2 regions of the Geodermatophilus sp. SYSU D00708 genome follow, and region 2 is predicted to be linked to the other one. Evidence: riboswitches for the same ligand, from Rfam matches in the RefSeq annotation. Region 2 holds a riboswitch; the other holds the start of a gene.

Region 1 (14,336 bases), on a different contig from region 2:
CTCTACTTCCCCCTGCTGGAGCCGGCGGGCGGGGTCGAGATCGTGGCGCACCGGGTGGTCTGGTCGCTGCTCTTCGTGGCCGTCCTGCTGACCGCGGTGCGCCGCTGGGGGCAGGTGCGGGCGGTCTTCGCCGATCGCCGCGCGCTGCTGGTCCTCCTGGGCGCGGCGGTGCTCATCGCCGTCAACTGGCTGGTCTTCGTCCTCGCCGTCAACTCCGGCCACGTCGTCGAGACCTCGCTGGGTTACTTCATCAACCCGCTGGTCAGCGTGCTGCTCGGCGTGGTGGTGTTCGCCGAGCGCCTCCGGGTGCTGCAGTGGGTCGCCGTCGGCATCGCCGCGGGGGCGGTGGCGGTGCTGACCGTCGACTACGGCCGTCCGCCGTGGATCGCGCTCACCCTGGCGGCCACCTTCGGGCTGTACGGGCTGATGAAGAAGGTGGTGCGGGTCGAGGCGGCGCCCGGCCTCTTCGTGGAGACGGCGCTGGTCGCCGTCCCGGCGCTGGTGCTGCTGGTCGTGCTGCAGGTGCGCGGGGACGGGACCTTCGGTTCGGCGGGCGTGGGCCACTCGCTGCTGCTGGTCAGCTCGGGCATCGCCACGGCCATCCCGCTGCTGCTGTTCGCCGCCGCGACCCGCCGCGTGCCGCTGTCGACGGTCGGGCTGCTGCAGTACGTCACCCCGCTCATGCAGCTGGCCATCGGGGTCTTCGTCTACCGCGAACCGATGCCCCCCGCGCGGCTGGCCGGCTTCGTCATCGTGTGGATCGCGCTGGCGGTCTTCACCGTCGACAGCCTGCGCCAGGCCCGCGCCGGTGCACGCCGGCGGACGGCGGCCGAGGCGCCCGCGCCGGTCTGAGGGAGGCCCCCCTGGCCCCCGCCACTCGCAGGTTCGCGGCGGGACTCTGCACGAGGCCGCCGGCAGCCCTGGAGATGTCGGTGGGCGGGACTACCGTCGGGGCATCACCACGTAGAGAAGGACCGTCGATGTCTGCCGAACCTGCTCCCGCGGTCTCCCCGCCGGGGGGCGAGGTACTCCCGCCACCCGCGCCCGACACGACCGCCCCGTCCGACGCCGGCTCCCCGCTCGGCACCCTCACCCACCGCGAGCACGAGATGCTCACCTTCGAGCGGCAGTGGTGGCGGCGCCCCGGGGCCAAGGAGACGGCGATCCGCGAGCGCTTCGGCCTCGCGCCGACCCGCTACTACCAGGTGCTCAACGCCCTCCTCGACCGTCCGGCCGCCCTGGAGGCGGATCCGCTGCTGGTCCGGAGGCTGCGCCGGCTGCGGGCCGCGCGGGGCTCGCGGCGCTCGTCTCACGTCCTGGGCAACGGAGGCGAATCCGTCTAGATTTGGTCACTGTGGGCAGGCACGCCGCGTCAGGCAGTGACGTATCGGACCGGGGGACCCCGGTCCCGCACGGTCGTCGCCGGACCGACGTGCCGGGTTCCCCGGTCGATCAGGACCTGAGCGATCACCCGACGACGCCCGGCCGCAGCCGCGCCGACCGTCGTCGGGAGGGGTTGCTCGACGCGGGGGACGACCCGGGGCGCCGCCGTCCGGCGCCGCCCCGCCCGCTGCCGCCGGCCGGCCCGCGCGCCGGTGCGCCCGGTGCCACCCGCCCGGCCGCCCCGGCCCCGCCGCGGACCACGGCCGCTCCAGCGGCGCCGGGGACCCCCGCCGCGCCGCGGACCCCGGCTGCTCCGGCGGCGCCGCGTAACCCGGCCGCCCCACGGACCACGCCGGCAGGCTCGTCGCGGTCGACTCCGCCGGCCGGCGCGTCGCGGTCGGCTCCGCCCGCAGGGGGCTCGCGGCCCGCACCGCCCGCGGGGGCTCCGGCCGGCGGCCCGGCCCGGTCCGTGCCCGCGCCCCCGGCGTCGCCCGCCCGGCCCACGCCGCCCGCTGCCTCCGCCCCCCCGGCTGCCTCCGCGCCCCCTGCGCGGCCCACCCCGCCCGCCCGGCCCCGCGCGGCGGAGCCGGCTCCGAAGACCCGGCTGCGGCTGCCGGTCCCGCCGGCCGCCTCGGCCCCCGCCGCCTCGGCACCCGCGGCGCCGGCCACCCCCCGGACGACGGTCGCCCCCTTCCAGGCCGTTCCCACCCCCGAGCACGGGACCGACCAGCCCGCCGCGCCCTCCGGCTGGCCGGAGCGGGACGCCGGCCGTGATCGGGACCCGGCCCGCGACCGGGACCCCGGCCGCGGCCGGGACGCTGACCGGGACCCGGCCCGCGGCCGGAGCGCCGGCCGCGACCGCCGGTCCGCCGCTCCGGCGTCCGCGCCGACCGGGCACCCTGCCGACGCCGAGCCCTCCCGGGGCGCCGAGCGTGCCCGCGGCGACGCCGCCCCCGGCTACCGGGACTGGACCAGCCCCTCGCGCACCAAGGACGCCCCGCCGCCGGCGACCGAGGCCATCCCGGACCGCACCCCGTCCCGCGACTCCGGCAGCTCCCGCCGAGCGCCGGCACCGGCCACCGAGGCGATCCCCGACCGCACCCCCGCCCGCGGCCGGACCGGCGACCTCGACGACCGCCCGGGTGACGACCCCGACCGCGACGAGGTCGACGCCGCCGAGCCCGTGCGCGGCCCGGAGACCGGCACCGCCACGGGGGTGGTCGGCGGCCGCGCGGCGTTCCGCGCCGAGCGCCAGGCCGCCGAGGCCGAGCGGCGCAAGGAGGCCCGCCGCAACGGCGTCTCGCCCGTCCCGTACCTGGAGGACGACGACGCGCCCCGGCGTCCGTCCCCCGTGCGCCGGGCCGCGACCGCGCTGCTCGCCGTCGCCGTGGTCGCACTGGTGGTGCTCGGTGTCTACTCCTTCGCCGGGTCCGATCCGCAGGAGGCTGCGGACTCGCAGGCCACCACGGCCGCCCCGTCGTCCGCACCCGTCGCCGCGCCCAGCTCGGTGCTGCCGCCGCTGGAGGTCGACCCGCTGCCGCCGGCGGAGGAGGCGCCCAGCGCGCCGGTGCGGGTCCCGGTCACCGTGCTCAACGCCACCGGCGTCACCGGCCTGGCCAAGGAGGTCGCCGATGCCCTGGGGGAGCAGGGGTGGGAGTCGCAGGGCGTCGGCCAGTACCAGGGCGGGGACGTCGCCGTCACCACCGTCTACGTCACCGAGGGCGACGAGGAGCAGCGGCAGGCCGCGCTGCAGCTGATCGAGCAGTTCCCGGACATCACCGGCCCGGCGACGCGCTTCTTCGACGTCCCGGACGTCGACGACCCGGGGCTCGTGGTGGTCACGACCGGCGAGTGGCGGCCCTGACCGGGCAGCGGGTGCCCACCGGCCCGCGGCCGTCCCGGAACACCGGAGGACGGTCGTCCGTTGGCCGCTCCGTGCGTCCCGTTCGCGGGCCCGTGCGTCCCCGCCCGCGCCCCGGCGCCAGCGCGACGCTCGCCGCCCTGCTCACCCCGCTCGTGTCGGGCGTCCTCGTGGTCGCCGCCCCGGCTGCACCGGCCGCCGCGGCCGAGGACGTCGCCACCGAGGAGGCGATGGTCCCCTCGGGGTCCGGGGCCGACGCCGTCGAGCTGGACACCACGCTGTTCGTGCCCGGCGCGGCGACGGCCGAGGACCCGGCGCCCGCCGTCGTCCTCGCCCACGGCTTCGGCGGCAGCAAGGACTCCGTCGTCGACGACGCCCGCGACCTCGCCGAGCGCGGCTACGTCGTCCTCACGTACTCCGCGCGCGGGTTCGGGAGCAGCACGGGCGAGATCGGGCTGAACGACCCCCGCTTCGAGGTCGCCGACCTCTCCACCCTGCTGGACCGGCTCGCCGAGCGCGACGACGTGCTGCTCGACGGCGCGGGCGACCCGCGGGTCGGCGTGGCCGGCGGCTCCTACGGCGGGGCGCTGTCGCTGCTGGCCGCCGGGTACGACGACCGCGTCGACGCGATCGCCCCGCAGATCACCTGGAACTCGCTGTCGGCCGCGCTGTTCCCCTCGCAGGTCGGGCAGGACGACGCGGGCACCGTCGCGGCCACCCCGCAGGGCCCCGGTGGCGTCTACAAGCGGCTGTGGTCGGGGCTGTTCTTCGGCGTCGGCTCGGCGCCGACCGGCGGGCTCCTCGACGCGCTCGGCGGTGCGGGGGAGGACGGCGACGGCGGGGACGGCGCCACCCCGGCGGGCGGCACCGACGGCGGACGGCCGACGATCGACCCGGCCGCGGTCGACCCCGCCCAGGTGCAGCAGGCCCTCACCTGCGGCCGCTTCCGGGCCGACATCTGCGCCGCCTACCAGACCGCCGCCGCCACCGGCACGCTGACGCCGCAGATCGCCGCGGTGCTCGACCGCAGCAGCCCCGCCACGGTGCTGGACCGCATCGAGGCCCCCACCCTGCTCGTCCAGGGCACCCAGGACTCCCTGTTCGGCCTCGGCCAGGCCGACGCCAACGCCCGCGGCATCGCCGCCCACGGCACCCCGGTGAAGGTCGTCTGGTTCACCGGCGGCCACGACAGCCAGGCCTCGGAGCGGACCACCGAGCGGCTGCGCGAGCAGGTCGCCGGCTGGTTCGACTGGTACCTGCGCGACCCCGGCGACCCCGCCCGCGGCGAGGACCCGGGCACCGGCTTCGAGTTCCCGGTGCCCAGCGGCGTGGGGGCCGGCGTCGGCAGCGTGCAGGGCGGCAACCAGACCGTCGTCGCCCCGGCCTACCCCGGCCTGGCCGGGGGGGACCCGGCGACCCGGGGGTCGATCCCGGTCAGCGGGTCGGTGCAGCCGGTCGTCACCCCGGCCGGCGGCACGCCCGCGGCGATCACCGTCGTCCCCGGGGTCGGGGCGCTGTCGGCGGCGCTGTCCGGCGGCACCCTGGAGATCCCCGGCCAGTTCGCGGCCTTCGACAGCGCGCCGCTCGAGAGCGCCGTCGAGGTGGTGGGCGCGTCCACCGTCGACCTCGACATCGCCTCGCCCAGCGGGTCGGCGACGCTGTTCGCCAAGCTCTACGACGTCGCGCCGAACGGTTCGATGACCCTGCCCGCCGGTCAGGTGGCGCCCCTGGCCCTGACCGGGCTCTCGGCCGACCCCACCGCACCGACCGAGGTCTCGGTGACCCTGCCGGGCATCGTGCACCGCTTCGAGGCCGGCCACACCCTGCGCGTCGTCGTCTCCTCGACCGACCAGGCGTTCGCGCTGCCGGCGGAGTCGGCGGTGTACTCGGTCGCCCTCGCCGGCGGGGACGGCGCCGCGCTGGACGTCCCCGAGGTCGTCGGCCGCACCGAGGTCGCCGGCACCACCTCCCGCTGGTGGGTGCTGCTCGGCGTGCTGGCGGCGCTGGGTCTGGCCGGCTGGGGCGCCGCCGCCCTGTGGGGCCGCCGCCGGCGCCGCCGGGTGTCGGCCGTGGAGCCCGACGGCGAGGACGTCCCGCTGCGGTTCACCGGAGTCACCAAGGCCTACAAGGACGGCTTCGTCGCCGTCCGGGACCTCTCCTTCGAGGTGCGCCGCGGCCAGGTGCTCGGCCTGCTCGGCCCCAACGGCGCCGGCAAGACGACGTCCCTGCGGATGCTCATGGGCCTGATCCGGCCGACCGACGGGCGGATCACGGTGTTCGGCCACGAGATCCGCCCCGGCGCCCCGGTGCTGTCCCGGCTGGGCTCCTTCGTCGAGGGCACCGGGCTGCAGCCGCACCTGTCCGGCCGCGACAACCTGCGGCTGTACTGGGCGGCCACGGGTCGACCGGCCGAGCACGCGCACATGGACGAGGCGATCGAGGTCGCCGGCCTCGGCGCGGCGATCGACCGCCCGGTCCGCCGGTACAGCCAGGGCATGCGGCAGCGGGTCGCGATCGCCCAGGCGATGCTGGGCCTGCCCGACCTGCTGGTCCTCGACGAGCCGACCAACGGGCTGGACCCGCCGCAGATCCACGCCATGCGCGAGGTGCTGCGCTCCTACGCCGCCACCGGCCGCACGGTGATCGTCTCCAGCCACCTGCTCAGCGAGATCGAGCAGACCTGCAGCCACGTCGTCGTCATGGCCAAGGGGCAGAAGATCGCCCAGGGCACGGTGGAGGAGATCGTGGGCACCGGCGGCGCCGTGCAGGTCGGCCTCGCTGACGACGCCGCCACCGACCGGGCGGCCGCCGTCCTCGCGGCGCTGCCCGGGGTGTCGGTGGAGCGCACCGACGAGGGTCTGGTCGCGGAGCTCGACGGCACGACCCGCGCGCGGGCGCTCCAGGCGCTGGTCGAGGCGGGCGTCGAGGTGGACGCGTTCACCCCGCGCCGCCGGCTGGAGGACGCGTTCCTGGCACTGGTGGGGGAGTCGTGAGCACCGTCGAGCACGACGGCCGGGGGAGCACCGCAGGGAGCGCCGGCGACCGAGGAGCGGATCGAGACCGGAGTCGAGCGATGGACACAGCGCACGTCCAGCCGACCGGGGCGGTCGCCGGCTACCGGCCCGAGCGGACGCTGAGGCTGTCGGTCGAGCTGAGCCGGCAGTTCAAGCGGCGGCGGACCATCGGCGTCTTCGCGCTCATGGTGGCGCTGCCGCTGATCCTGATCGCCGCGCTGCAGCTGGGAGCGAGCGAGGAGGCCGCGGAGAACGGCCGGCTCAACCTGGTCGACGTCGCGACCTCCAGCGGGCTGAACTTCACGCTGTTCGTGCTGTTCGCGACGACGAGCTTCTTCCTCGTCGTGGTCTACGCGCTGTTCTTCGGCGACACCGTCGCGGCCGAGGCGCAGTGGGGCTCGCTGCGCTACACGCTGGCCACCCCCGTGCCGCGGATGCGGCTGCTCCGGCAGAAGTGGTACGCCGCCCTGGTGCTGTCGCTCGGCGCGATGGTCGTGCTGGTCCTCACCGGGATCGTCGCCGGCGGCATCGCCTTCGGGTTCGAGCCGATCCAGACGCCGATCGGGGTCAGCCTGCCGCAGGGGGAGGGGCTGCTCCGGCTGGCCGGGATGGTCGCTTACCTGGCCGTCCACCTGCTCGTCGTCGGCACCCTGGCGTTCTGGTTCTCCACCGTCACCGACGCGCCGCTGGCGGCCGTCGGCGGTGCGGTGTTCACCATGTTCGTCTTCGCGATCCTCGACCAGGTCGAGCAGCTCGGGTCGATCCGGGACTGGTTCCCGACCGCCGAGGAGTTCGCCTGGACCGACCTGCTGCAGACCCCGATCGACTCCGGGGACCTGTTCCGCGGCGTCGTCCAGTCGCTGGTCTACGCGGCGGTCTTCACCGCGCTGGCCTTCCGCCACTTCTCGAGACGTGATGTGACCTCGTAAGTGCCCAGCCGGTGGCCCCGTCCAGGGCACCGCCCCGAGCTCGCGAGGGGTGGGGAGGACGGGGCCTTCGACCGCTAGAGCGAGGCGCGGACGGCCTGGGCCCAGCCCTCGCCCATCGCGGCGTCGGTGACCGACGCGTTCGGGACGGCGGCCAGCAGGTCGGCCATGCCGTCGACGGTGGCCCCGTTCGCGGTGATCCACAGCCGGCCGACCGCGGGCGCCATCTCCAGGTCGCTGGCGCTGTCGCCGATCGCCACCGCGTCGTCGGGCGTGAGGCCGCGGCGCTCGAGGTCCCAGGCGACCGCCGCGCCCTTGGAGATCCCGCGGGGCATCAGGTGGTAGACCTGCGGCGGCAGCGCCTCGGGGTCCAGCGTCATGCGTGACGTCGTGTGGATGGCGCCGTTGTCCTTGAGCGTGAGCCACCCCAGCCCGGCGTCGGCCAGGTACGCGTCGACGGCCAGCGCGTCGACCCGGCCCCGCAGCAGCGCGTCGGCCTGGTGCGTGGCGTGCCAGGGCGCGTGCCACTCCAGCCGCCCGGGGTGGCGCGCGAGCAGGTCCTCGACGACGCCCAGCTCGGCCATCACCTCCATCGGGGTCCGGCCGGCGTACTCGGCCGGCAGCTCCCCGTCCAGCCGGTGCACCCCGCGGCCGCCGTCCCAGCTGACCACCGAGCCCAGCTCGGCGATCGCGCCGTCCGCCGCGAAGATGCGGGCCGCCTCGACGACCTGCTCGAACGTGCGGCCGCTGACCAGGACCAGCGCGGCGCCGGACCGGTGCAGGTCCAGCAGCGCGGTCGCCGGGTCGGCGGTCAGGTCGCGGCGCTCGGTGTGCCAGAACGACCCCCGCGGGCCGACCATCGTGCCGTCGAGGTCGGTGTAGACGATGCGCGCTGCCACGCCGCCATCCTGGCCGGGCCGGTGCGGCCCAGGACACGTGGGTACAGTCTCAGGCGTTCCACTCATCCAGAGGGGCAGAGGGACACGGCCCGACGAAGCCCCGGCAACCGCCGCCTGTGCGTCCGCGCAGCGAGAGGTGCCAATTCCGTCCCGCGCGGCTCGACGGCCCGCCGCGGGGAAGATGAGGAGGTAGTCGTCGCATGACCCTGACCGCTCCCGGTTCCCAGCAGGCCGACGCCAGCGCGGGCGGCCCGATCCCCCCGTGCCCGGCGAAGGGCCTGGTCTGCCGCAACTGCGGCGCCACGTTCGGCCTGATCGCCGAGCACGCCTGCGCGGAGTGCTTCGGCCCGCTCGAGGTCGACTACGACTACGACCTGCTCAAGGCCGTCACCCGGGAGCAGATCGAGGCCGGCCCGCAGAACATCTGGCGCTACGTCGCGCTGCTGCCGGTGGGCCAGGACCCGGCCGACCGCGTCTCCCTGGACCCGGGTCTGACCCCGCTGGTCCGCGCCGACCGGCTGGCCGCCGAGCTGGGGCTCACCGGCGGGCTGTGGGTCAAGGACGACTCGGCCAACCCGACGCACTCGTTCAAGGACCGGGTGGTCAGCCTCGCCGCCACCGCCGCCAAGGGGCTCGGCTACAAGAAGATCGCCGCCGCCTCGACCGGCAACCTGGCCAACTCCGTCGCCGCGCACGCCGCCCGCGTCGGTCTGCCCTCGTTCGTCTTCATCCCGGCCGACCTGGAGCCGGGCAAGGTCGTGCAGTCGGCGGTGTACGGGCAGACGCTGGTCGCCGTCGAGGGCTCCTACGACGACGTCAACCGGCTGACCAGCGAGCTCGCCGAGACCGACGAGTTCGAGGACACCGCGTTCGTCAACCAGAACGTGCGGCCCTACTACGCCGAGGGCTCCAAGACGATGGGCTACGAGATCGCCGAGCAGCTCGGCTGGCGGATCCCGGCCCAGGTGGTCATCCCGATGGCGTCGGGCTCGCTGCTGACCAAGGTGGACAAGGCCTTCCGCGAGCTCACCGCCGCGGGGATCGTCGAGGCCACCGAGTGGACGATCTTCGGCGCCCAGTCGGCCGGCTGCGACCCGATCGCCACCGCGTTCGAGCAGGGCTGGGACGTCGTCAAGCCGGTGAAGCCCACGGGCATCGCCAAGTCGCTCAACATCGGCAACCCCGCCGACGGCCCCTACGCCCTCGACGCCATCCGGCGCACCGGCGGCTCGGTGGGCCGGGTGGACGACGAGCAGATCGTGCGCGGCATCCGCGACCTCGCCCGCACCACGGGTGTCTTCGCCGAGACCGCCGGTGGCGTGACGATCGCGGTGCTGCGCCAGCTGGTCGAGGACGGCCGGCTCGACCCGGCCAAGGAGACCGTCGTCCTCAACACCGGCGAGGGGTTGAAGACCCTCGACCCGCTGGAGCCGGTCGTCGGTCCGACCCACCGCGTCGAGCCCTCGCTCAAGTCGGTGCGGGCGGCGGGCCTGATCGGGTGACCGGGTAGGGTTCGGGGCGTTCCCGCGCACGCGTCCCCCGTTCTGGGGAGACGCGTGCGTGAGGTTGCTCTCACCACGGCTTTCGTGCTGTAGCTTCTCCCGCGGTTCCAGTTCCACGTTCGTGTTCGACGGGCGGAAGAACGAGACCCGGCCCCCTGTAGGCGGGGGTCGTCCGCAACGCACGAACGTGGGAGCACACGTGGCACAGGGCACCGTGAAGTGGTTCAACGCCGAGAAGGGCTTCGGCTTCATCGCCGTCGACGGCGGCCAGGACGTCTTCGTCCACTACTCGGCCATCCAGATGGACGGCTACAAGAGCCTCGACGAGGGCCAGCGGGTCACCTTCGAGGTCGTCCAGGGCGAGAAGGGTCCGCAGGCGGACTCCGTTCGCGTCGCCTGAGCCAGCAGGTCCTCATCGAGGCCCGGTCCCCGTCAGGGGGCCGGGCCTCGGTCGTGTGTGCAGGCCGCTGTGGCGACGTCGGGCGCTGGTCGGCAGTCCGGGCCCGGGTGCCGCTGATCAGCGCACACGGTCCCCGGCGGGAACAGTCGCCGGTCACACCCCGTTCTTGCACTCGGCAGGGTCGAGTGCCAGACTCTCGATTGGCACTCGACAGTGCCGAGTGCCAATCAGGTCGGAACGGTGAGGCACTGGTGGGCGGGCCGACGGAGTGCCCGCGAACCGCTGGTGTCGTCCGTCGCGGGCGCCGAACCCGGCCGTGCAGCGATCCATGCATGGAGGACATCACCACATGGCCAAGATGATCGCCTTCGAGGAAGAGGCGCGCCGCGGCCTCGAGCGGGGCATGAACACCCTCGCCGACGCCGTCAAGGTGACCCTCGGTCCGAAGGGCCGCAACGTCGTCCTCGAGAAGAAGTGGGGCGCCCCCACCATCACCAACGATGGTGTGAGCATCGCCAAGGAGATCGAGCTCGAGGACCCGTGGGAGAAGATCGGCGCCGAGCTCGTCAAGGAGGTCGCGAAGAAGACCGACGACGTCGCCGGTGACGGGACCACCACCGCCACCGTGCTCGCCCAGGCGCTCGTCCGCGAGGGTCTGCGCAACGTCGCCGCCGGCGCCAACCCGATGGCCCTGAAGAAGGGCATCGAGAAGGCCGTCGAGTCGGTCACCGAGTACCTCCTCTCGACCGCCAAGGACGTCGAGACCAAGGAGCAGATCGCCGCCACCGCGTCGATCTCCGCCGCTGACCCGGCCATCGGCGAGCTCATCGCCGAGGCGATGGACAAGGTCGGCAAGGAAGGCGTCATCACCGTCGAGGAGAGCAACACCTTCGGCCTCGAGCTGGAGCTCACCGAGGGCATGCGCTTCGACAAGGGCTACATCTCGCCCTACTTCGTCACCGACGCCGAGCGCATGGAGGCCGTCCTCGACGACCCGTACGTGCTCGTCGTCAACAGCAAGATCAGCTCGGTGAAGGACCTGCTCCCGCTGCTGGAGAAGGTCATGCAGTCGGGCAAGCCGCTGGCGATCATCGCCGAGGACGTCGAGGGCGAGGCCCTGGCGACCCTGGTGGTCAACAAGATCCGCGGCACCTTCAAGTCCCTCGCCGTCAAGGCCCCGGGCTTCGGCGACCGCCGCAAGGCCATGCTGACCGACATCGCCATCCTCACCGGCGGTCAGGTCATCAGCGAGGAGGTCGGCCTCAAGCTCGAGTCCGCCGGCACCGAGCTGCTCGGCCGCGCCCGCAAGGTCGTCGTCACCAAGGACGAGACGACGATCGTCGAGGGTGCCGGTGACAGCGACCAGATCGCCGGCCGGGTCAACCAGATCCGCGCCGAGATCGAGAAGTCGGACTCCGACTACGACCGCGAGAAGCTGCAGGAGCGCCTGGCCAAGCTGGCCGGTGGCGTCGCCGTCATCAAGGCCGGCGCCGCGACCGAGGTCGAGCTCAAGGAGCGCAAGCACCGCATCGAGGACGCGGTGCGCAACGCCAAGGCCGCCGTCGAGGAGGGCATCGTCGCCGGTGGTGGCGTCGCCCTGGCGCAGGCCACCGCCGTCGCGTTCGACAAGCTCGAGCTCGACGGTGACGAGGCCACCGGTGCCAACATCGTGCGCGTCGCGCTCGAGGCGCCGCTGAAGCAGATCGCCGTCAACGCCGGCCTCGAGGGCGGCGTCGTCGCGGAGAAGGTGCGCAACTCGGACACCGGTTTCGGCCTCAACGCCGCCACCGGCGAGTACGTGGACCTCGTCGCCAACGGGATCATCGACCCCGCCAAGGTGACCCGCTCGGCGCTGCAGAACGCCGCCTCCATCGCGGCGCTCTTCCTCACCACCGAGGCCGTCATCGCCGACAAGCCGGAGAAGGCCGCCGCGGCCGCCCCGGGCGCCGGCGACATGGGTGGCATGGACTTCTGAGTCCCTGAAGGACCCCTCTGCCCCCACGCCTCGCACGCTCGGCGCGGGACCCTGCAGAGGGGCCGCCTGCAACACCAGCACTGCCCGGCAGGGGCGGTCCCGCACTCCGCGGGGCCGCCCCTGTCGGCGTTCCCGGGCCACCGCGTCCACTGCCTGGTGCGTCGGACATGTCGGCACACCCCGGACACGGACAGGCCGAGGGCCCGCCACCGGGATGGTGACGGGCCCTCGGGTGGGTGTTCGGTCGTGGCGCCTCCCGGCCGGGCTCACCCCTGGCGGGGGTGCGGACCCGGCCGGGCCGGGGTCACCGGACCTCGACGGTGAACGGACCGGCGACGCCACCCAGGCTGGACTTGATCCAGATGGTGGTCGGCGCGGTCGCCGGGGCGGGGTCGAGGACGATCTGCCACGGCCCGGTGTTCTCCGGTGCCTCCAGCGCGCCCACCGTCCCCGACGGGTACCCGGCGATCGGGGTGGCGGCCGGACCGGTGCCCGCGGTGTTCGGGCGATGGACGGTGACCGTCGCGCCCGGCACGGTGCCCGAGCCGCTGATGCGGAACTCGTCGCCGGTCCGGAACTGGGCGAGGGTCAGGCCGATGCTGTCCCCGGGGAGGACGACGTTCACGCCGGGGTTGGACAGCGCCGAGAACTGCGCCCCTGCCGCCGTCTTCGACTGGACCCGGAAGACCCACCGCGTCCCCGGCTCGGACTTCGGCAGACCGCTCACGTCCGCGGTGGTGCCGGTGACGACCACGTCGCGTTCGGCCTGCAGCGCGTTGATGTTCGTCGCGTCCGTCCTCAGGAACGCCCGGACCCGGTACTCGGTGGCGTCGGGCACCGGGTTCCAGGCCAGGCTGACCCGGCCGGCGTCGTTGTTCGGCCCGGAGCCGGCGATGCTGGTGATCGCCAGCCCGCCCGGGGCGACAGCGGCGGCCGCGGGCTTCGGTGACACGACGCCCGTGGCGTGCGCGACGGCACCCGTGGCGTCGATGACCGCGACGTTGACCCGCGTGTTCTCGGCCGTGATCGGGACCGGCGCCGTGTAGATCTTCGCGGTCGCCGACGGGACGTTGCCGTTCGGCTGGGTGGTGACCGCGCTGCCGTCGACGGTGTAGTAGATCGTCCCGGCGTTGGCCGACAGGGTCAGCTGCCGGTCCTCCGCGATGACCGCGGTGTCGCCGCTGAAGGCCGGCGTCGAGGTCAGCTGCAGCGCGGTGCCCTCCGGCGGCGTGGGCTCCGCGGTGCCGGCGAGGGCGAACGGTGCGCCGATCTCACCGTTGACGATCGAGCGGACCTCGATGTCGTACAGGGCGCCGGGGTCGAGGTCGCCGAGGACGACCTGGGTGGCGTCCGCGCCCACCCGGTAGCCCGCCGTCCGCTGGGCGCCGTTGGCGTCGGCCGTCTGGTCGATGGCCTCGACGCTGTAGCCGTCGACCGCCTCGCCGCCCGCGACGGGCGCGGCCGAGTTCCAGGTGATGGTGGCCTCGGACTGGTTGGCCCACACGACGGAGAACTCGCCGGCGGGGGGCTCCGCGCCGGCCGGTCCGGGCGCGCAGCCGGGGGCGCCGCCGCCGACCAGCCCGAACTCCGACAGGGTGAGGCCGAGCTGGGCCTCGACCGTCGTGGCGTCGGCCATCCAGCTCAGCGCGACCTTCTCGCCGTCGAAGACCAGCTGCTGGTCGGACGGCGAGAGGCCCCCGAACGTCACCGAGAACTCGCCGTTGGCCGCGGTGCCTTCGACGGTGTAGCCCTGCGTGGCCGCGGGCGGCTCGTTCGGGCCCCAGCTGATGGCCCGCTCGCCGATGGCGCTGCCGGCCTCCCGCATCTCCGGGTTGACGACCTCGACGGCGAACCGGTTGAGGTCGACGTCCGAGCCGTAGGTCCCCCGGATCGTGACGGTGTTGACGTTGCCCTCGGCCGGCTCGCTGGCGGTCACCTCGGTGACCTCCGCCGAGCTCACCCTCATGCCGTCCACCAGCGGCGAGCCGCTGAAGCGGACCGACACCTCGTCACCCGGCTGGATGTCCGGCGTGACGTCGGTGAAGCACCCGGCGAACGTGCCGTCGCCGTTGGGGGTCGCCTCGTGGTTCCACTCCATGAAGCCGGTCGCGTCGACCTCGCCCGTGGCGGTGCCGACGGTCTGGCCGCCACGGGTGACCGTCAGGGTCGCGGTCTGCCCCGCCTGGGCGGTGTAGCCCTCGATGGCCACCATGTCGCGGGAGGGGAACACCTCGATGTTCCCCGGTCCCGTCGGCGGGGTGCCGGCCGAGGCGCTGGTCGCGAGACCGATGACGCCGCCGGTGGCCGTGGCGGCCACCAGGCCGGCGGTGGCGAGGCGGGTGCGCGTGCTGTGCAGTGACAGTCGCGAGGGGGAGG
Region 2 (14,336 bases):
ACGACCGGGAAGGGGACGCCGAACAACGCCAGCGCCAGGAAGGCCGCGACCGCGACGACGACCAGGGCGCGGCTGTCCAGGGCCCGCCTGGCCACCCGGACGACGGCCTGCGCGACGATCGCCAGCACGGCGGCGGCGAGCCCGACGAACACCGCGGTGACCACCGTCGTCGTGCCGAAGGCGACGTAGACGGCGGAGAGCGCCAGCAGCGCCACCACGCCGGGCAGCACGAACAGGCCGCCGGCGACCAGCCCGCCGCGGGTGCCGTGCAGCAGCCAGCCGACGTAGGTGGCCAGCTGCTGCGCCTCCGGGCCGGGTAGCAGCGTGCAGTAGTTCAGCGCGTGCAGGAACCGGCGCTGGCCGATCCAGCGCTTCTCGTCGACCAGCGCACGCTGCATGACCGCGATCTGCCCGGCCGGGCCGCCGAAGGTCTGCAGCGAGATGAGGAACCAGGCGCGGACCGCCGTCCGGAACGGGACGGCGGTCCGGGGCTGTGCGTCGGGGTGCATGTCCGTCCGTTCTCGAGCGGGTCAGGCCGGCTCGCGGCCGAGCAGCAGGCGGCGGCGGTGGTACTCGTAGAGCCCGTCGAACAGCGGGCCGGAGACGGCGAGGGTGTGCTCGTCGGTGCCGGTCATCGACAGGCCCCGCAGGAGGACGTCGAGCCCCGGCGCCTCGGGCGCGTCGAACCGCCCGTCGTCGAGGTCGGCCTCGTGGACGGCCTCCGCGATCCGCCACAGCACCGGGTCGGTGAGGTCGTGGCGGCGCAGGACGGTCTCGAACGAGCAGTCGCCGCCGTGGTGGCCGAGGTCGACCCCGCGCATGTCGAACGGGGTCGCGTCGGCCGGCACCTCGGCGGGGTCGGCGACGAACACGAACTCGGCGGCGGGGTCGATGAAGCGCCGGATCAGCCAGGCGCAGGCGGCGCGGTCGATGTGCACCCCGGCGCGGGTCGCCCACCTCACGGCGCGACCTCCACGGTGCCGGCCGCCGCGAGCTCGCGGAGCGCGACGGCCGCCTCCTCCCGTTCGGGCGGGGGGAAGAAGTCCCGCCGGCCGATCGCGCGGAACTCGGTGCGCAGCCGGCGCAGGGCGCGGGCACGGTCGGTCGCATCGCCCACGGCGGCGGCCCGGCACTCCGCGGACAGCGCCCGGTACTCCTCCGAGCGGGCCGCGCTCATGCGGGTCGCCAGCTCCCGCTCCTGCGCGACCGACGCCGGCCGGGCCGTCCACAGCCCGGCCGTGCCACCCGCTGCCAGCACGTCGTCGGCCAGCCACTCCAGCTGCTCCCGGGTGCGCGCGTCGGCCGGCAGCGCGACCAGCCCGTCGGCGAGCTGGGCCACGCCGAGCCGGCGCAGCCGCCGCCACAGCGTCGTCCGCGGGCCGGAGGGCTCCCGCGGCAGCCGGTAGGACAGCAGCACCCACTCCCCGGGCGTCATGCGGTCATGCAACCATGGTTGCAGCGGCCCGTCCAGAGGTCAGCCGGTGGGCGTCACGCGGCCCCGGCGGTGGTGAGGAGGGCACCGGCGGCCAGCCGGCGCCACAGGTCGCGGGCCAGGGCGTCGTTCTGGCGGAAGAAGGGGGCGTTGGTCCGCGGCCGGGCGAAGGCGGCGACCTGCGCGCCGGCGGTCCAGAACCCGACGGCCGACACCCGCTCGCTCGGGGTGCCGTCCGCGGTGACCACCCGGCCGGACGGGTCGACGTCCAGCCGGCCGGTGCGCCGGACGCCGGCGGACGCGGACGGGTCGGCCAGCACCCGCTCCCGCCCCTCGCCGCGCCGCAGCAGGCCGGCGACCACCTCGTCGGGGGTGGCGGCGACGTCCGGCGCGGGCAACCGGGCCTCCACCAGGGTCCGCGCCTCCACCACGCCGGGGACGCTGGACGAGCGGGCCCGGAAGACGCCGGCGTCCTCGTCGAGCACGACCTCGACGTCGGCACCGAGGAACCGCAGCACCCCCGCCTCCGACAGGGCGAGCAACTCCTCCAGGCGCGGGCCGGGCGGGCCGCTGGCCAGGTAGCTGAACAGGTTCATCCACCACCCGGTGAGGTCCTCGGCCTCCGACCGGGGCGTCAGCCGCCCCGCGGCGGTCAGGCCGGCGATCGTGCCGTGGCACTGGAGCAGGGCGGTGAAGACGGCGGCGTCGCTGCTGTGCGCCGGGTCAGCGGACCGGCGCAGGTCCGCCCGCACGTGCCGGCGCACCGTCTCCTGCAGGGCCTCGGGGTCGGCGAAGTGCTGCCCGGCGAGGGGCCGGTCCAGCGCGGCGAGGTCGAACCGGTCGGCCGGGTCGGGGACCGCCCGCTCCACGAGCGCCCGCTCGGCGCGGGGAGCGGCGGCGGCCCAGGCCTCGGCGAACTCCTCCCACGGCATCGCCGTCCGCTGCGGGTGGGCGCGGAACAGTTCGGTGTAGTGCGCCCAGCCGAGCTCCCGCTCGATCAGCGGCGCGAGGTCGGTGCGCAGGTCCAGCGACGCGGCGGGCCCGAAGGCGGCGTCGACGGCGGCCGGCGTGAAGAAGCGCAGCGGCACCGGCGGCCCGCCCCAGGGGTAGGCCAGCTTCGACCGGTACGGCACGCCGCGGCGTGAGCCGACGTGCAGCACCGGCTCCCGCCCGGAGGGCAGGTAGACCAGCCGGCCGTCGCCGTCGCGCTCGAACCGCCCGCCGCGCCCGCTGGTGAGCAGCACCGCGAGGTCGACGAAGGCCAGGCCGGCGCCGCGGACCAGCACGTCCTCCCCCGGCGCGAGCACCGAGAGGTTGAGGTCGGCGGTGTAGCCGGTGGGCAGGTAGGTCAGTCCGTGCCGGGCGGCGACCGCCGCGGTGGCCCGCTCCCCCCGGGTCGGCCGCGCGTCCAGGTGGCCCTGCGCGAGCAGGACGGCGTCGGCGGCGAGCACGGTGCCGTCGGCCAGCCGCACCCGCGCGCCGCCGGGAACGTCGGCCACGTCGACGGCGCGGGTCGCGTGCAGGTGGACGTCGAGCCACGGCGCGGCGTCGGCCACCACGGACTCCAGGACCCAGCCGAGGTAGGCGTTGACCAGCGGCCGGGAGGGGAAGGACGCCGGGCCGAGCCGGCGCGCCTCGCGGCCGACCGGGTCCCCCTCGGGCCGCGAGCGGGCGACGTCGCGGACCCACTCCCACAGCGTCGTCCCCCGCCCCACCGGCCCGTCGGCGACGACGGAGGGGTCGGGCAGCACGGTGACGTCGGCGACCAGGGAGTTGGCCCACAGCAGGTCGGGCTGCTCGGCGCGCCAGACGCGGCCGCCGCCCGGGGGGAAGGGGTCGACGAGGTGGACCTGCAGCCGGGCGCCGGCCGACAGCTCGGGAGCGGAGGCGACGAGCCGCTCGAGGACGCCGATGCCGGTGGGGCCGGCACCCACGACGACGAGGGTGGGCGGGGAGGCGGGGTCGGGCAGGGACATGCGGGAGTGCTCCAGTGCCGAGGGGGGACGGGGGTCGGTCAGCCCTCCGGACACAGCGCGCTGCAGGTGCGGAGCAGGTCGACGTGCCGTCGCTGCGCCAGTTCCGGCCTGGTCACGTCGCCTCCCCTCCTGTCGTCCACTGCCCGCAATGTCTACCAAACCGATCGGGTTTGACGTGATTGTTCCTCGGGATCTATCGTCCCGGCCAGGTCCTGAGTGCCAGCTCCCAGCCCCGGCTCGCTGGCTGGCAACCCTCCGCTGCGACGGGGTGCCCCGGGTGACGACCTGGCGGACGCCTGCCGCGCCCGCAAGTCCGCAGCCCTCCGGGGCCTCGAACGAGGAGCGCCGACCGTGAGCACCGCGAGCACCCGGACCCTCTCCGCCGACCTGGTCGGCCGGCTGACGGTCGACCTGCTCCGCACCGACAGCGCGCTCTGTCGCTGACGCATTCCCTCCCCCGGCCGGCTCCGGCCGGTCCCCCGCGGCCCCGCCCGCTGCTGCCCATCGCGCCCGCGCGGTGCCGGCGGCGCGCCCGCGCACCCCCACCCGCTCGTCCTCCTGGGAGCACCCGCATGTCCCGCACCCCCCTGCTCGGCGTCGAGCTGTCCGACGCCGGGGCCTCCCCCGCCGCCTGGCGGCTGCCCGCCGCCGAGCCGTCCCGGTGACCGCCGCACCCGGGCTCGCCGTCGTCGCGGTCCACCCCGACGACCCGCTCGCCGCACCGCTGTTCGCCGAGCTCCTGCACGAGTACGACAGCCGCTACGGCGACCTCTACGGCGGCGCCGCCGCCGAGCTCACCCGGTACCCGGCCGCGGAGTTCCTCCCCCCGGACGGCGAGCTGATCCTGCTGGTCGAGGACGGCGCCCCGGTCGCCGGCGGCGCCTACCGCCGGCACGCCGACCCTGGCACCGCCGAGGTGAAGCGGATGTGGACCGCCGCGGCGCACCGGCGCCGCGGCCTGGCCCGCCGGGTGCTCGCGGAGCTCGAGGCCCGCGCCGCCGCCCGCGGCTACACCCGCATGTACCTGACCACCGGCCCGCGCCAGCCCGAGGCCAAGGCGCTCTATCTGGCCGCCGGCTGGACACCGCTGTTCGACCCCGCCGTCCCCCGCCCCACCGACCTGGCCACCCTCCGCACCCTGCCCCCCGGCCGGCTCGGGTACGCCTTCGAGAAGTCCCTGGGAGACCCCGCATGACCACGCTCGTGCCGCGGCCCACCGCGGAGACCGCCGCCCCCCCGCCGTCCGGGACGCCCTACGACCAGCTCGAGGTCGTCCCGGCGCGGCACCCCGGCCGCTGGGTGGCCACCGCCGTCGTCGCCGTCCTGCTCGCGATGGTGGTCAACTCGCTGGTCACCAACCCGCGGTGGGAGTGGGACGTCGTCGCCGCCTACCTCACCGAGGAGTCGATCGTCCGGGGCGTCTGGACGACGATCCAGCTGACGCTGATCACCGCCGTCCTCGGCTTCGCCCTCGGCACCGTGCTGGCGCTCATGCGGCTGTCCCGCTCCCCGCTGCTGCAGGCGGTCAGCTGGGGCTACACCTGGGTGTTCCGCTCGGTGCCGCTGATCCTGCAGCTGCTGCTCTGGTACAACCTCGCCTACCTGTACCAGTCGCTGGACTTCGGCATCCCGTTCGGCCCGTCGTTCGCCAGCGTGGAGACGCTCTCGCTGATCGACAAGTTCGGCGCCGCGATCCTCGGCCTGGGCCTGCACCAGGCGGCGTACTCCGCCGAGATCGTCCGGGCCGGCATCCTCTCGGTCGACCAGGGCCAGCTGGAGGCGGCCGCCTCCCTCGGCATCCCGCGGCGCCGGCAGACCACCCGGATCGTGCTGCCGCAGGCGATGCGGTCGATCGTGCCGACGGCGGTCAACGAGGTGATCGGCCTGTTCAAGGGCACCTCGATCGTCTACGTGCTGGCCCTGGGCGAGCTCTTCTACACGGTGAGCGTCATCTACGGCCGCACGCAGCGGGTGCTGCCGATGCTCATCGTGGCGGCGGTCTGGTACGTCGTCCTGACCACGGTGGTCACCGTCGTCCAGTACCACGTCGAGCGCTACTACGCCCGCGGCGCCGTCCGCACCCTCCCGCCGACGCCGCTGCAGCGGCTGCGCGCCAACCTGACCGCGGGGCTGGCCCGGGTCCGTCCCAGCTCCGAGGTGACCCGGTGACCGCCGCCCCCCTGACCACCCGTCCCGGTCGCGTCGAGGTGCACGGCGTGCACAAGTCCTTCGGCGCGGTCGAGGTGCTGCACGGGGTCGACCTGGTCGTCGAGCCGGGCACCGTCACCGTCGTCCTCGGGCCGTCGGGGTCGGGCAAGTCGACGCTGCTGCGCAGCATCAACCACCTGGAGAAGGTCGACCGCGGCTTCGTCGCGCTCGACGGCGAGCTGGTCGGCTACCGCCGCCGCGCGCACCGGGACGGCGACCGGTTGCACGAGCTGCAGGAGAAGGACCTGTTGCGCCAGCGCACCCGGTTCGGCTTCGTGTTCCAGAACTTCAACCTGTTCCCGCACCTGACCGCGCTGGAGAACGTGGTGGAGGCGCCGGTGTCGGCGCAGGGTCGCCGGCGCGCTGAGGTCGAGACGGAGGCGCGCGAGCTGCTCGCCCGCGTGGGCCTGGCCGACCGGGCCGGCGCCTACCCCCGGCAGCTGTCCGGCGGGCAGCAGCAGCGGGTGGCCATCGCCCGCGCGCTGGCCATGCGGCCGGCCGTGCTGCTGTTCGACGAGCCCACCTCGGCACTGGACCCGGAGCTGGTCGGCGAGGTGCTCGGCGTCATCGAGGACCTCGCCCGCGACGGCACCACCATGGTCGTCGTCACCCACGAGATCGGCTTCGCCCGCAAGGCCGCCGACCAGGTGGTCTTCATGGACGACGGCCGCATCCTCGAGGCCGGTCCACCCGAGCAGGTGCTCGACGACCCGCAGCACGAACGGACCCGCGCCTTCCTCGCCAAGGTCCTCTGAAGGACCCCGGTGCGCCCCGCGCCTCGCACGCTCGGCGCGGGCCCCTGCACCGGGGCCGTTCCACCCGATCCCCCGGGCTCCGCATCCCGCGCCGTCCGTCGGTGGCGCGCGCCCGCGCGCCCTCCCCCAGGAAGAGAGAGACCCGTGACCGCCCGTACCCGACGAGCCCGCCTCGTCCCCGTCCTCGCCGCCGTGTCGCTACTGGCGCTCGGGGCCTGCAGCAGCTCCGCGGAGATCGAGGAGCAGGCCCGCGCCGACGAGGGCGGGGAGCGCACCGCACTGTCGGTCGACACCGGCCCCGAGCAGGACCGCATCCACACCACGCCCAGCGAGGAGGCGATCGCCCTGCTGCCCGAGGGCGCCTTCCCCGACGGCGTCCTGCGGGTCTCGGTGACCCAGGGCGCGGTCCCGCTGGCCTTCTTCGCCGACGACAACTCCACCGTGATCGGCAGCGAGACCGACATCGCCACCCTGGTCGCCGACGCGCTCGACCTCGACCTGGAGCTGGTCGTCAACGACTGGTCCAACTGGCCGCTGGCCACCCGGTCCGGCGAGGTCGACGCCACAATCTCCAACGTCACGGTGACCGAGGAGCGCAAGCAGCTGTTCGACTTCTCGTCCTACCGGGTCGACCAGCTCGGCTGGCTGGTCCGGGCCGACAGCGACCTGCAGGTCGACGAGGCCGCCGACATCGCCGGGGTCACCGTCGGCGTGGGCTCGGGCACCAACCAGGAGCAGATCCTGCTCGCCTGGGACCAGCAGAACCGGGACGCCGGGCTGGAGCCGGTGACCATCGACTACTACGAGTCCTACAACGACGCCGTCCTCGCGCTGCAGTCCGGCCGGCTGGACAGCTACTTCGGCCCCAACGCCATCGCTGCCTACAGCGCCGCGGTCTCCCCGGACGACGTCGCCGTGGCCGGCACGGTGAACGGCGGCTGGCCCGACACCGCCAACATCGCCGTCGCCACGGCCAAGGGCAACGGCCTGGCCGAGGCCTTCACCGCCGCGCTCAACTCCGCCATCGAGGACGGCACCTACCAGCAGGTCCTCGACCGCTGGGGCCTGGGTGCCGAGGCGATCGAGCGGTCCGAGACCAACCCGCCCGGCCTGAGCGCCTGAACCCCGCGAGGAGACCACCATGACCCGAACCCGAACCCGGACGGCCGCCGCGCTGGCCGTGTCGTCCGCCGTGTTCTTCTCCGCCTGCACCAGCTCAGCGGAGATCGAGGCCGACCAGCGCGCCGACACCGCCGCGGCCGCGTCCGAGGCCGGCGAGACCGCGCCGGCGCTGGAGGTGGACACCAGCCCCGAGCAGGCCGGCCGGGTCGCCACCGACGAGGACCCCGACGCCGCCGCGCTCGTGCCGGCCGACATCGCCGCGGACGGCACGCTCACCGTCGGCGTCGTCGGCACCGGCGAGCCGCCGCTGGGCTTCCTCGCCGACGACAACGCGACCGTCGTCGGCAGCGAGGTCGACATCGCCTCGCTGGTCGCGGACTCCCTCGGCCTCGAGCTCGAGGTGGTCAACGTGGCCTGGGAGCAGTGGCCGCTGGGCGTGCAGAGCGGGGACCTCGAGGCGGTGTTCAGCAACGTCGGCGTCAACAACGAGCGGCTGCAGCTGTTCGACTTCGCCACCTACCGCCAGGGCGTGATGGCGTTCACCGCGAAGCCCGGCAGCGGGCTGTCGATCACCGGCGCCGAGGACATCGCCGGCCTGACCGTGGCGGTCGGCTCGGGCACCAACCAGGAGCGGATCCTGCTGGACTGGAACGCCCGGAACGAGGCCGCCGGCCTGGAGCCCGCGCAGCTGGAGTACTACGCCAACGCCGCCGACGCGCTGCTGGCGCTGCAGTCGGGCCGCATCGACACCTACATCGGGCCGAACCCGAACGCCGTCTACCAGCAGTCCGTCGGGGACGTCGAGATCGTCGGCACGGTCAACGCCGGGTGGCCCGACACCACCTACGTCGCGGCCACCTCGCTCAAGGGCAACGGCCTGGTCGCCGCGTTCGAGGCGGCGCTGCAGCACGTGTTCGAGGACGGCACCTACGCGCAGACCCTCGAGCGGTGGGGCCTGTCCGACGAGGCCGTCGACGAGCCGGTGGTCAACCCGGCGGTCGGCTCCTGACCTCGGGCCGGTGCCGGCCGTGCGGCGTCAGCCGGGCGGCCGGCACCGGTCGAGGAACCCCAGGATCGCGTCGCTGACCAACTCGGCGCGGTCCTCGTGCAGGAGGTGCGACGCGCCGGGCACCTGCAGCTGCTCGACCCGCGGGAGCAGCGTCGCCAGCCACCGGCTGAGTGCCCGCACGACGGTGGGGCTCCGGGCGCCGGTGAGCAGCAGGGTGGGCGCGCGGACCCCGCGGACGGCCGACTCGGGCAGCGGCGGGAAGCCGGCCCGCAGGGCGGCCGACAGCGTGCTCGCGTTGTCCCGCATCTGCTGCCGGCGGTCCTCCGTCAGCCTGCCGAACGCCTCCCGGCCCAGCACGCCCCGCGCGAAGGCCTGCCACGCGCGCTCGGGATCGCCCCGCCGCCGGGCCCAGGCCATCGGAGCGAAGGTGCGCAGGCCGAAGGCGAGGACCGCGAGCGTGGCGCCCGGGTGCCGGAGCAGGCTGCGCGCGAGCACCCTGGGGTCCGGGCGGGAGCCGGCGCCGAGCACCAGAGGCAGCAGCGGCGGTTCCTCGAGGACCAGGCTGCGGACGGCGTCCGGGTGCTCGATCGCGGTGAGCAGGCAGATGAACGCGCCCCAGGAGTTGCCGACCAGGTGGGCCGGCGCCGCGTCGAGCTCGCGGAGGAGGGCGACCAGGTCGTCGACGTGGACCGGCATCGGATCGGCGGCTCCCGGCGGGACGTCGGAGTTGGGCCGGGCGAACCGGCGGCTGTAGGCGATCGCCCGGTACCGCGCGGCGACCGGTCCCAGCTGCCCGGACCAGGTCCGCAGGTCGCTGATCCCGCCGTGCACGAAGACGACCGGCTCGCCCTCCCCGCGCTGCCGGTAGGCCAGCGGCACCCCGTCGACCACCACGCGCTCGACCTCGGGGAAGCCCGGGCCGTCGTCCGTCCCGGTGGTCGCCATCGCGCGCTCCGCTCGTCCGGTCGGTGGTCAGCGCGGGTGCTCTGCGGGTGTTCCTCGTGCACTGCCGGTCCTGCCGGACCGGCAGTGCACGAGTTCGACCGGCAACGCCGGCAGTGACCGGCCTCAGCGGGCCCGCGGGGGCACCGGCGGGAGGCCCAGGTGGTCGCGCAGCGTCGTCCCGGTGTAGTCCGCGCGGAAGACGCCGCGCTCCTGCAGCAGCGGCACCACCCGGTCGACGAACGGGTCCAGCCCGCCCGGCGTGATGTGCGGGACGAGGATGTAGCCGTCCGCGGCGTCGGACTGCACCAGGTCGTCGATCGCCGCGGCCACCGTGGCGGGCGAACCGATGAAGGACTGGCGGCTCTGCACCTCGATCATCAGCTCGCGGATGGAGTAGCCCTTCTCGGCGGCGAGCTCCCGCCACTGCCGCGCGGTGGCCAGCGGGTCGCGGTGCATGCGCACCTGCGCGCGCCCCTGGGCGACGTGCGACTCGCCCACCACCGGATCCACCTCGGGCAGCGGTCCGTCGGGGTCGTAGGCGGACAGGTCGCGGTTCCACACCTGCTCGAGGAACCGGATCGCCGTCTGCCCGGACACCTGCTGCCGGCGCACCTCGTGCGCGAGCTCCGCGGCCTCGGCGTCGGTGTCCCCGATGGCGAAGGTGGCCGCCGGCAGGATGAGCAGCTCCTCGCGGCTGCGGCCGTAGCGCGCCAGCCGGCCCTTGACGTCGGCGTAGAAGGCCTGCCCCGCCTCCTTGGTGGCGTGCCGGCTGAAGATCGCGTCCGCGCTGGACGCGGCGAACTCCCGGCCCTCCTCGGAGTCGCCGGCCTGGAAGACCACCGGCCGGCCCTGCGGGCTGCGCGGCACGTCGAAGCGCCCGGCGATGTCGAAGTGCGCGTCCCGGTGGGCGAACCGGCCGGCCTGCGGGTCGCCCAGGAAGACCCCGCGCTCCTTGTCGGCGACCACCTCGTCGCCCCGCCAGGTGTCGGCCAGCTCCAGCACCGTCTGCAGGAACGTGCGGGCCCGCTCGTAGCGCTGGTCCTGCGGCAGGAACCCGCCGCGCCGGAAGTTCTCGCCGGTGAAGGCGTCCCAGGAGGTGACCACGTTCCACGCGGCCCGGCCGCCGGAGAGGTGGTCGAGGGTGGCGAACTGGCGGGCCACCTCGTAGGGCTCGTTGAACGTCGAGTTGATCGTCCCGGTGAGCCCCAGCCGGTCGGTCACCGCGGCGAGGGCCGCCAGCACGGTGAAGGTGTCCGGCCGGCCGACGACGTCGAGGTCGTAGATCAACCCGTTCTGCTCCCGCAGCCGCAGGCCCTCGGCGAGGAACAGGAAGTCGAACCTCCCCCGCTCGGCGGCCAGCGCGAACCGCACGAACGACGAGAACTCGATGTGGCTGCCGGCCTCCGGGTCGCTCCAGACGGTGGTGTTGTTGACCCCCGGGAAGTGTGCCGCCAGGTGGATCTGCTTGGTCATCGTGGATCTCCTCAGACCGGGGCGTAGCGGTTGGCGGGCCGGGGCAGGCCCAGCAGGCCGCGCAGCGTGGTCGCCTCGTACGCGGTCCGGAACAGGCCGCGCCGCTGCAGCTCCGGCACCAGGCCCTCGGTGACCTGCACCAGGTCGTGCGGCAGGGCGGCCGGGCGGAGCCGGAAGCCGGTCAGGCCGGCCTGGGACCACTCGGTGAGCAGGTCGGCCAGCTGGGCCGGCGTCCCGGCGAACACCCGCGCGTCGCTGACGTACTCGCTGCCCGCGGCCTCGTCCAGCCGCCGCCGGCGCGCGGCCGCGGCCTCCGGTGTCGCGTCGAGGAACGCCACGAGGTCGCCGAAGACGTGCACGGTCTCCTCGGCCCGGCCGGCCAGCGCCTGCGCGGCGCGGATCTCTCCGACGATCGCCGCGGCGTCCACGGCGTCCCCCGGGGTCACGTACCCGACGTCGGCGCTGCGGGCCACGAGCTCGTACGGGATCGTCTGGTGGGCCAGGGCCGAGACGATCGGCTGGCCCTGCGGCGGCCGCGGCGTGATCGAGGGGCCCTTCACCGAGAACCACCGGCCGGTGAAGTCGATGTAGTGCAGCTTGTCCCGGTCGACGAAGCGGCCGGTGGCGGCGTCCCGGATCTCGGCGTGGTCCTCCCAGCTGTCCCACAGCCGGCGGACCACCTCGATCCAGTCGGCGGCCTCGTCGAACAGCTCCCGCAGCGCCGCCTGGACGGCGGGGTCGTGCCGGTCGACGCTGCGCAGCTCGGGCAGGGTGCGCCGGCCGAAGTGCGCCGCCTCGGCCGGGCTGGTGGAGACCCGCACCCGGACCCCGGCCCGGCCGGTGCTCACGTGGTCGAGGGTGGCGATCGCCTTGGAGAGGTGGAAGGGCTCGGTGTGCGTGACGACGGCGGTGGGCACCAGGCCGATCGCCGCGGTGACGGGGGCGACCCGCGCGGCGACCTGCACGGCGTCCAGCCGGCCGCGCACCTGGTCGGTGCGGTCGTCGGGCCCCTCCCGGTCGGTCGACTGCAGCGACAGCGCGTCCTCGAAGGTGACCAGGTCCAGCAGCCCGCGCTGGGCCTCCTGCACGAGGTCGACCCAGTAGCCGGCCGTGAACAGCTCGGCCGGGCGGGCGTCCGGCTCGCGCCACGCGGCGGGGTGCCAGCCGGCGCCGTCCAGCGCGACGGCCAGGTGCAGGTGGGTCACGACCGGCGCTCCAGGGAGACCTGCTCGCCGGCCTCGACCGCCACGGGCAGGGTGCGCAGGGGCTGGTCGGGGTGCCGCGGCCGGACGGCGGTGGTCATGGTCAGTGCACCTCCGAGAGCTTGCCGGTGGCCACGTCGAAGACGAAGCCACGGACGCTGTCCTCCACCGGGATGAAACGGGCTGTCGAGGATCCGCTGCCGCTGGGTCCGGACGTCCTCCGCCAGCTCGGCGAACGCCTCGGCGTGCCAGTGCGGCCGGGTGCCCACCTCCTGCTCGATCGACACGCGGAAGTCCTCGTCGGTGAAGGTCAGCATCCCGCAGTCGGTGTGGTGGACGAGCACGATCTCCCGCGTACCCAGCAGCCGCCGGCTGATCGCCGGCGAGCGGATCTCGTCGTCGGTGACGGTCATCGGGGTTCCCCTCCTGGGTCAGGTCCGGGACGAACCGGCCGAGCGGGACCGGAAGTCGCCGCGGCCGGTGTCGCCCTTCCAGTCGGCGAAGGACTCGCCGGTGAGCTCCTCGAGCAGGGCGATGTCGTCGAGCAGCGGGCCGAGCACCTCGCGGCGGACCTCGACCGGCATGTCCGGCCGCGGCGCCCGCCCCGCGTGCAGCGCCGCGATCAGCGGGCGGCTGACCTGCCGCCACACCTGCGGCGGGGCGTAGGCGCCCAGCGCCGCCCCGACCCGCGCGACCCGGGCCAGCGCCCGGTACCGCGGGGTGTCGGCGACGTAGGGCTTGACGTTCTCGGGGGCCACGGTGTGGGCGATCCCCGGCTCCACGCCGAGGAAGGTGCTGACCCGGTCCAGCGTCTCCCGCGGGGTGTCGACCAGCTGCCGGTAGCGCAGCAGGAACACCTGCTCGCGCGGCACCGAGCGGTACAGGTCGCGCAGCTGCTCGCCGTAGCGGCCCAGCCCGCGGTAGTGCCAGAACGGCGCCCAGCCGTCGGCGACCCGCTGCTCCTCGGCCCGGACGGCGGTGAGGAAGTCGGCCACCGGCTCCAGCCCGTCGGCCCGCAGGTGCACCCAGTTCGACCAGGCGCGGTCCACCGGGTCGCGGACGACCACCACGACCTTGACGTCGGGGACGTCCGCGGCGAGCCGTTCCTGCGCGCCCCGGTCGTAGAGGTAGAACGGCGTGCTCTCCCCGCGGACGGCGTCCTCCGGGGCGGCGGCGAACAGCGCCAGGTAGTCCTCCCGGCGCCAGATCCACTCCCGGGCGCTGTGCGCGTCCCCGGGACCGCGCTGCCCGCTGCGCGGCGGGGGCCGGCCGTCGGTCAGGTAGTACTTCGGCTCCTTGACCGGGGACAGGTACAGCCCCGGGTGCGTGGCCAGCGCGGCGTGCAGGGCCGTCGTCCCCGCCTTGGGCGCGCCGGCGATGACGAACTGCGGCAGTCGGCCGCTCATGCGGATCCCCTCCTGGATCGGTGTGCACACTGGGCGGCGTCCCCACCGCCCGAGACCGGAGCCGCCGCGTGCCCGAGAACCCCTCCCGCCACCCCGACCCGCAGCGGTTCTGGGCCGACGCCGAGGTGGCGGTGGCTCCCGAGGACGCCCGCCCGGGCTCGTCGGCCGGCGGCCCGTCGGCGCAGCTGGTCGACGGGACGTGGTGGCTGGCCTACCGGCTGCGGCGGCCGCTCGGCGAGGGCCGGGGCTTCGCCAACGTCGTCGCCCGCTCCGACGACGGCGTGCGGTTCACCCCCGTGGTGGGGATCGGCAAGGACGCGTTCGGCGCCGAGTCGCTCGAGCGCCCTGCCCTGGTGCACACGCCCGACGGCCGCTGGCGGCTCTACGTCAGCTGCGCGACCCCGGGCACCAAGCACTGGCGGGTCGACCTGCTGGAGGCCGGCACCGTCGAGGACCTGGGGACGGCGACCCCGCGCACGGTGCTGCCGGGCAGCGACGCCGAGGCGGTCAAGGACCCGGTGGTCCGGCACGACGGGCGGCGGTGGCACCTGTGGGCCAGCGTCCACCCGCTCGACGACCCGCTGGCCACCGATCGCATGACCACCGAGCACGCGACCAGCGACGACGGCGTCGCCTGGACCTGGCAGGGCACCGCCCTGGCCGGCACGCCGGGCAGCTGGGACGCCCGCGGCGTGCGGTTCACCGCCGTCGCCCTGGACGGCGCCGGGACCTGGGCGCTCTACGACGGACGGGCCACGGCGGAGGAGAACTGGGAGGAGCGCACCGGGCTCGCGGTGGCCGACGGGGA

The links. Region 2 has a riboswitch for S-adenosylmethionine ahead of ACI79D_RS09340 (GNAT family N-acetyltransferase). Riboswitches for the same ligand answer to the same signal wherever they lie in the genome.
Region 1: linked by a shared signal. The riboswitch ahead of thrC (threonine synthase) and the one ahead of ACI79D_RS09340 (GNAT family N-acetyltransferase) in region 2 are both predicted to bind S-adenosylmethionine.

Annotation. Positions count from the first base shown of each region.
Region 1 covers NZ_JBJGYS010000003.1:149,531-163,866, forward strand. Annotated here, with positions in the region: gene rarD (EamA family transporter RarD) at 1-852, shown strand, start outside; gene ACI79D_RS04210 (DUF3263 domain-containing protein) at 981-1,343, shown strand; gene ACI79D_RS04215 (LytR C-terminal domain-containing protein) at 1,853-3,247, shown strand; gene ACI79D_RS04220 (alpha/beta fold hydrolase) at 3,340-6,237, shown strand; gene ACI79D_RS04225 (ABC transporter permease) at 6,318-7,187, shown strand; gene ACI79D_RS04230 (HAD hydrolase family protein) at 7,262-8,083, opposite strand; SAM riboswitch class I at 8,143-8,271, shown strand; gene thrC (threonine synthase) at 8,284-9,585, shown strand; gene ACI79D_RS04240 (cold-shock protein) at 9,785-9,985, shown strand; gene groL (chaperonin GroEL) at 10,335-11,960, shown strand; gene ACI79D_RS04250 (fibronectin type III domain-containing protein) at 12,265-14,277, opposite strand.
Region 2 covers NZ_JBJGYS010000008.1:92,762-107,097, forward strand. Annotated here, with positions in the region: gene chrA (chromate efflux transporter) at 1-509, opposite strand, end outside; gene ACI79D_RS09325 (chromate resistance protein ChrB domain-containing protein) at 531-962, opposite strand; gene ACI79D_RS09330 (Chromate resistance protein ChrB) at 959-1,435, opposite strand; gene ACI79D_RS09335 (FAD/NAD(P)-binding protein) at 1,489-3,408, opposite strand; SAM riboswitch class IV at 3,617-3,728, shown strand; gene ACI79D_RS09340 (GNAT family N-acetyltransferase) at 4,070-4,603, shown strand; gene ACI79D_RS09345 (amino acid ABC transporter permease) at 4,600-5,577, shown strand; gene ACI79D_RS09350 (amino acid ABC transporter ATP-binding protein) at 5,574-6,371, shown strand; gene ACI79D_RS09355 (ABC transporter substrate-binding protein) at 6,516-7,493, shown strand; gene ACI79D_RS09360 (ABC transporter substrate-binding protein) at 7,513-8,502, shown strand; gene ACI79D_RS09365 (alpha/beta fold hydrolase) at 8,530-9,447, opposite strand; gene ACI79D_RS09370 (NtaA/DmoA family FMN-dependent monooxygenase) at 9,571-10,920, opposite strand; gene ACI79D_RS09375 (LLM class flavin-dependent oxidoreductase) at 10,932-12,125, opposite strand; gene ACI79D_RS09380 (hypothetical protein) at 12,122-12,535, opposite strand; gene ACI79D_RS09385 (sulfotransferase) at 12,554-13,528, opposite strand; gene ACI79D_RS09390 (hypothetical protein) at 13,597-14,336, shown strand, end outside.